Regions from separate parts of the Allofournierella sp. CML151 genome, predicted to be linked through region 1. Evidence: predicted binding sites of a transcription regulator. Region 1 holds the regulator's gene; each other region holds the start of a gene.

Region 1 (2,264 bases):
GGTACGCCCAGCACCAGCCCGGAATGGCGCACCGGGTGAATGGTCATGGTGGCAGTGGGCACGATAAAGCTCCGTTTTGCACTGACCGCCAGCGGAATGCCGATGGAATGTCCGCCGCCCAGCACCAGCGCCGCACTGGGCTTGGTCACCCCGCTGATCAGCTCGGCCAGGGCAAGGCCTGCCTCCACATCGCCGCCCACCGTATTCAAAATCACCAACAGGCCCTCGATCTCCGGGTCCTCTTCAATGGCCACCAGCTGGGGGATCACATGCTCGTAGCGGGTCACCTTCTGCTCCTGCCCGGCGCTCACATGGCCCTCAATCAAGCCGATTACTGTGAGGCAGTGGATAGCATGGCGGCCCTTGGTGCGGATCACTGAGCCGGTGTCCATCATAAAATCCTGTTCCAGCTTTTCCTGTTCCACCTGGGCGTCGGTGGGTTTCGGGGTATCGTTGTTCGGCATTGATCGCTTCGCTCCTTTTCTGCAACACCGTCCGGGGCATTCGCTGCTGAATTGTGCGGGGTTGCCTTTTGTTTTTTCTATCAGTTTGCACGAATTTTTTGTCTTTATGCCCGCACAGATGGCCTCGAGCCTCCAATTGGTTTGACAAGGCTTTCTGAATCCAGTATTATAAAGTATGGATATTTCCGCAAAGGGCCCAGTCGCGCCTTTTGCTCCTCTGCGGCACGGGGCAGGCCTGTGGCCCGCCCGTTGCCTCAAATCAATTCAAAAGACGGTGATGATAACATGAATCATTCTCAGGGAAAGGTCTCTCTGCCGGTGATCAAGCGGCTGCCCAAATATTACCGCTATATCAGCCAGATGCAGCAGAACGGCGTGGTAAAGGTCTCTTCCAGCGAGTTGGCCCGCATGATGGGCACCACTGCCAGCCAGGTGCGTCAGGATTTCAACTGCTTCGGCGGTTTCGGCCAGCAGGGAATCGGCTATAATGTGGATGTGCTGCTGCACGAGATCGGCCGGTTGCTGTTCGGCGAGGGCGAAAAGCTGCCCACCATTCTGGTGGGTGCAGGCCGTCTTGGCCGGGCGGTTTCCCGCTTTCTGACTACCGATACCAACGGCTACCACCTGCTGGCTGTGTTTGATGTGCAGCAGGAGCTGGTGGGCCAGGATCTGGACGGTATCCCCATCCACCACATTGATGAGCTGGAGTCCTTCTGTGCGGCTCACAAGCCCCAGGTGGCGGTGCTTTGCCTGCCCCGTGAGGGTGCGAAGGAGATTTCCGGCCGGCTGGTGGATCTGGGTATCCGCGGCTTCTGGAACTTCAGCCACTACGATCTGTCCATTCCCTATCCCAACGTGACGGTGGAGAATGCCCATCTGGGCGACAGCCTGATGAGCCTGGGCTACCGGCTGCGGAACGACTGAATCCCATAAAACAAAACAGCAGCCCGGCTGCGTGCTTACGCAGCCGGGCTGACTTTTGGCGAACGGGCGGCCCTTCGCTCCTTCGCTGTATGAAGAGGTTTGTGCAACACTATGGCAAAATTGTATTTTCGCTACGGCGCCATGAACAGCGGCAAAAGCACCGCCCTGATGCAGGTGGCCTATAATTACGAGGAACGCGGCATGCGGGTGCTGGTGATGAAGCCCAGCGTGGACACCAAGGGCGGCGACAAGCTGGTCAGCCGCCTGGGAGTGACCCGGCTGGTGGATATCGCCGTAACCCCCAAGCTGGATATTCTTGAGCTGGTGCGGGATCTGTTGACCCGCGCGCCCGCCCCGGCCTGCATCCTCACCGACGAGAGCCAGTTCTTCACTCCGGAGCAGGTGGAGCAGCTGCTGCGCATCACTGTGGAGCTGAACATCCCGGTGATCGCCTACGGCCTGCGCACGGATTTTTCCCTGAAGGGCTTCCCCGGCTCCACCCGCTTACTGGAGCTGGCCCATGCGGTGGAAGAGATGAAAACCATCTGCTTCTGTGGCCGCAAAGCCACCTGCAACGGCCGCAAGGTAAATGGCGAATTCGTCTTCGAGGGCGACCAGGTGGTCATTGACCAGGGCGGCGATGTGGAATACGTGAGCCTGTGTGCCCAGTGCTATTTCAAGGCACGGGACGATTTTTACCGCCGCCATCCCCGCATCACTGTTTAATCTCATAAGAAAAAAAACTCCCGAAAACCGGTATGGCTTTCGGGAGTTTTTCTTTTTACCGCAATTTACAGCACAACGCCCTTGACCAGCAGCGAAATGGTGCCGTCCGGCTCGTTGACGAACTCCACATAATCGTTATCACCCCGCAGC
Region 2 (2,264 bases), on a different contig from region 1:
GCCCGCCAGAATGGGCACTGTGTGGGGAAAGGCCGCGGCCAGCGCCCTGCGGCGCATTCCCTGCTGCATTGTATGTCAACTCCTTTTATGTGTTACCAGTTTAGCATTTAAAAGCCAAAAAGGCAAGCATGCCCGAAGGCGCAGAAAAAGGCCCCCGCGTGGAGGAACCACGCGGGGGCCTTCGTCATACCCTAAGCAGAGGAGAATTACAGCTCAGCGAAGTACTTGATGGTGCGAACCATCTGGCTGGTGTAGCTGTTCTCGTTGTCGTACCAGGACACAACCTGAACCTGATAGGTGTCGTCGTCGATCTTGGTAACCATGGTCTGGGTGGCATCGAACAGGCTGCCGTAACGGATGCCGATGATGTCGGAAGACACGATGGGATCGGTGTTGTAGCCGAAGCTCTCGGAAGAAGCGGCCTTCATAGCAGCGTTGATGCTGTCAACGGTAACGTCCTTGCCCTTCACAACGGCAACCAGGATGGTGGTAGAACCGGTGGGAACGGGAACGCGCTGAGCAGAACCGATCAGCTTGCCGTTCAGCTCGGGGATAACCAGGCCGATAGCCTTGGCAGCGCCGGTGCTGTTGGGAACGATGTTGGCAGCGCCAGCACGAGCGCGGCGCAGGTCGCCCTTACGATGGGGGCCGTCCAGGATCATCTGGTCACCGGTGTAAGCATGCACGGTGGTCATGATGCCGCTCTGAACGGGGTAAGCGTCGTTCAGGGCCTTGGCCATGGGAGCCAGGCAGTTGGTGGTGCAGGAAGCAGCGCTGATGATCTGGTCTTCCTTGGTCAGGGTGTTCTCGTTAACGCTGTAAACGATGGTCTTCAGGTCGTTGCCAGCGGGAGCGGAGATAACAACCTTCTTGGCGCCAGCGTTGATGTGAGCCATGGCCTTGTCCTTCTTGGTGAAGAAGCCGGTGCACTCCAGAACAACGTCTACACCCAGCTCGCCCCAGGGCAGCTCAGCGGGGTTGGGGTTAGCGTAGATGGTGATCTTCTTGCCGTCAACGGTGATGGAACCCTCGCCAGCCTCAACGGTGTGACCGTCGTAACGACCCTGAGCGGTGTCGTACTTCAGCAGGTGAGCCAGCATCTCGGGGCTGGTCAGGTCGTTGATAGCAACGATCTCGTAACCCTCAGCGCCGAACATCTGACGGAAAGCCAGACGGCCAATGCGGCCAAAACCATTAATTGCAACTTTAACAGCCATTGTAATATCCTCCTTAAGGTAAATAAATTACTTAGGTGTCTTTATTGTATACCAAAAATCCGAAAACTACAAGGGCTTGTCAAGAAATTAACACAAAAGTACAAAGATTATTACGCAGGTGCCCGTCCTTAGGCATTATCACGGGATATTGGTGCATCATTTGTGCAAACTAACAGATACAGGAGGGACTCTCATGCGTTTTGCAAGCGATCCGCTGGAACTGGCAGCTCTGCTGCGCCATCAGGCTGCTCTGCGTCTGGGCCCGGACGCGCCCGCCGGGGCCGCCGGGCTGCGGGCCGGTTACCTGCTGCTGCGCCGTGCCCGCGCGCTGGAGCTGGAGGCGGCCTTTTCTCTGCCCGCCATCTCCTGCCTGGAGCTGAACGGCTGGTGCGGCGCACTTCTGGAAGCAGCGGCCGAGGTCTGCCCTCTGCCCCCGGCTTCGGTGCGTTTTTGCGGCTGGGGCGAGCCGCTGCCGGTGGCGGGCCGCAGCGGCCTGCTGGAGGCACTGGTGCTGCAGCTGGTGTGCAACAGCCTTTTGTACACCGGACCCCGCCTCAACCTGGAGCTGCGCCTGCGGGCTGCAGGCGGGTGCGCCCATCTTATTTATACAGACAGCGGCCCCGGCCTTGCCTCCGGCGCCCGGCCGGGCTTCGGCTTCGGTGCGGCCCGGGCTTTTGCCCGCCAGGCGGGAGGAAGCTTTGCGGTGCGCGCGGGTGGGCCGGGCTTTGTGTGCGGGGCTTCGCTGCCGCTCTACCCTGCCCTTCCCCTGCTGGCACCGCCCCGGCCGTCGGAGCTTCTGACGGACCGGTTCAGCCCGGTTTATATCCACCTGGCCCCCCGGTGCATCCTGCCGGAATGAAGTTGCCCCCACCCGGCTTTTGTGGTATGCTGATAAGCAGCAAAATTCGCCGAAGCGCCGCAAAAGCCGACGCCGGCCAGGGGGGCATTTTTATGAAAAAACGCATCTGCATCTTATATACCGGCGGCACCATCGGCATGATGCCCGGCGAGCAGGGCTACGCGCCCAAGCCGGGCTGCTTTGCGGGC
Region 3 (2,264 bases), on a different contig from region 1:
CAAGCGGACTGCCGGAACCGGATTGGCAGCTTTACACCGGTCTTTGTTCTGCTCTTGTGAAAATTCTGGCCTGGCTGCCGCTGACATTCGCCTTTGTTGTACTGACTTTCAGCGCGCTTCATAAGCTGGCCAGCTGGACTTTTCCCGCCCGGGACGCCGTGCTGTTTGTGGTGCTGCTGGCAGTGGCTGCAGCACTTCCGGCCCTGCTCGCTGTCTGGCCTTCCTGGTTCATCCCCTCCCGATGGAGTGATTTCTCCTGGTGGGGGCAGACAGCGCAGACACTCGGCCAGCGGCTGGAAGCCTTCCTTCTGGCCCCCGGCATGGGGCGGGATCTGGCAATCAAAACCGGACTTCTGGCGCAGGCTGGAATCGGATTTCTCCAGTGCGTGCTCTGTGAGCTGCTGCGCTGCACGCTGCGGCCGAACACCTGAAAAACGCAATGCCCCGGCTCTTTGCAGAGAGCCGGGGCATTTGTGGTTGTTTGAAACCGATCAGTTATCCTTGGAATGACGCTCGCCGATCTGGAATTCATCGGAATGCTGGAACATGTACAGCACCGTCATGGGGTCCTGGCCGGTCAGCTTCTTGTAGTCGTCGGTGAAGGTATCCATCTTGCCTTCCCGGATGGCCTGGGCAAAGGTGACCATGCCGTCCGAAGAGAAGGGAGCCTCGCTGTCCTTTTTGAACACGCCGTCGGTGGTGCGGGGTACGCCCATGGCGTCGAAGATCTGGTAGTTCTCTTCGTCGGTAATCTCCTGATAGCGCACGCTGTTGCCGGTGGCCTGGTTGCCGTATTCGATGAACTGGGAAATGGTCATCAGCTCGGGACCGTTGATGTCCAGAGTGGCGTGGCTGTATTCCGCGCCGCGATGCAGCGCATAGGCAACCGCCTTGGCGCAGTCCTTGCGGGAAATGTAAGCCATCTTGCCGTCGCCCTGGCTGTTCTTGAGCACGCCGTCCAGCTTCACATAGGTGAAGTAGTTGGTGATCATGGCCTCTGCATACTGAGAGTTACGCAGGAAGATGTAATCCAGACCGGCCTGCTTGATGTACTCCTCGGTGTAGATGTGGTCCTTCTTCTCCACACTGGGGTTGGTCTCGTCGCCCGCGTTCACCAGAGAGGTGTAAACGATCTGCTTCACACCGGCCTGCTTGGCAGCGTCCACCACGTTCTTGTGGGCATTCTGCCGCTTGGCTCCCACGAAGGGCATGGAGATCAGCGCCAGACGCTCGGCACCGGCGAAGGCCTCGGCCAGGCCGTCCGGGCTGTTGAAGTTGGTCACACGGGTCTCAACGCCCATGGCGGCGTATTTGTCCAGTGCCTGCTGGCTGTAGCCGCAGAAAATCAGCTGAGAGGGCTCTTCCAGCGTGAGAAGAACCTCCGCCGCATAGCCGCCCAAATTGCCGTCCACACCGGTCAGTAACAGTTTGCCCATAAGAATCTGCCTCCTTGAGAATATAAGTGTTTGCCGCCCGAATGACCCGGGCGTTCGATTTGTTTTTATTTTAACACCACATTCTCACCGGTTACAAAGACAAAAACGCAATGGGTTATTCGCTTTTCAAATAGGCGGCAAGCTCCTCCACAAACAGGTCCTGCGAGGGATTCTCGCCTGAGCGGTATTTCATTTCCAGCTGGAACCGATGGTGCGAGCCTTCAATGGGAATACGCCGCATCCGCCCGGCATACTCCTGGGGGAAATAATTGTCCGGCACAAAGCCGATGAGACCCTCGGTGAGCATGAGAAACAGCTCGCCGTCCATATCATTGGCGGTACGCTGGATGTTGGGGTAGTAGCCGTCCTGCCGGGCGTGCTCCAGCATCCCCTCATAAGAGCGGCCGATCACATGGGGCGACAGCATCACCAGCGGATAGTGATACAGTTTATCGGTCCGGATGGCATCCCGGCCGAACAGCGGATGCCCCTCGGGCACCAGCGCCTGGTACTCACCCTGATACATGGTCAGCGATTCCAGCTGACCGGTATATTCCGGTTCAAAATCGATGCCGATGACCGCATCGCACCGGCGGACCCAAAGCGCCTTGGAAGCCTCCTTGAAGGTGGCCTGCTCCACATCCACGGCCACGTCCGGGTGCCGGGTCTTGAATCCAGTCACAAAGGGCAGCAGAATCTGCAAATCAATCTTGGAGGTATAGCAAAGGCGCACCGGCAGCGCCGCGTTCCGGTCCAGGGCTGCCAGCCCCTCTTTGATGCGCTGGTACTGCCGCAGCAGTGCCTTGGCATCCTGGTAAAAGCGGGTCC

What was found. The regulator Rex, encoded in region 1, represses fermentation and respiration genes when NADH is low (regulators of the CRP and FNR family bind a similar motif). The targets are predictions, from matches to a motif close to ATTGTTAANNNNTTAACAAT.
Region 2: the regulator Rex is predicted to act here: its motif matches at 1,293-1,312, upstream of gap (type I glyceraldehyde-3-phosphate dehydrogenase).
Region 3: the regulator Rex is predicted to act here: its motif matches at 1,495-1,514, upstream of PH256_RS01050 (NmrA family NAD(P)-binding protein).

What each region holds. Positions count from the first base shown of each region.
Region 1 is NZ_JAPNNW010000002.1:62,743-65,006, forward strand. It holds gene PH256_RS01975 (ClpP family protease) at 1-464, opposite strand, end outside; gene PH256_RS01980 (redox-sensing transcriptional repressor Rex) at 750-1,388, shown strand; gene PH256_RS01985 (thymidine kinase) at 1,500-2,114, shown strand; gene PH256_RS01990 (nucleoid-associated protein) at 2,180-2,264, opposite strand, start outside.
Region 2 is NZ_JAPNNW010000018.1:39,906-42,169, forward strand. It holds gene PH256_RS12075 (AzlC family ABC transporter permease) at 1-69, opposite strand, end outside; gene gap (type I glyceraldehyde-3-phosphate dehydrogenase) at 207-1,217, opposite strand; gene PH256_RS12085 (ATP-binding protein) at 1,411-2,076, shown strand; gene ansA (asparaginase) at 2,169-2,264, shown strand, end outside.
Region 3 is NZ_JAPNNW010000001.1:211,673-213,936, reverse strand. It holds gene PH256_RS01055 (ABC transporter permease) at 1-431, shown strand, start outside; gene PH256_RS01050 (NmrA family NAD(P)-binding protein) at 492-1,436, opposite strand; gene PH256_RS01045 (LysR family transcriptional regulator) at 1,552-2,264, opposite strand, start outside.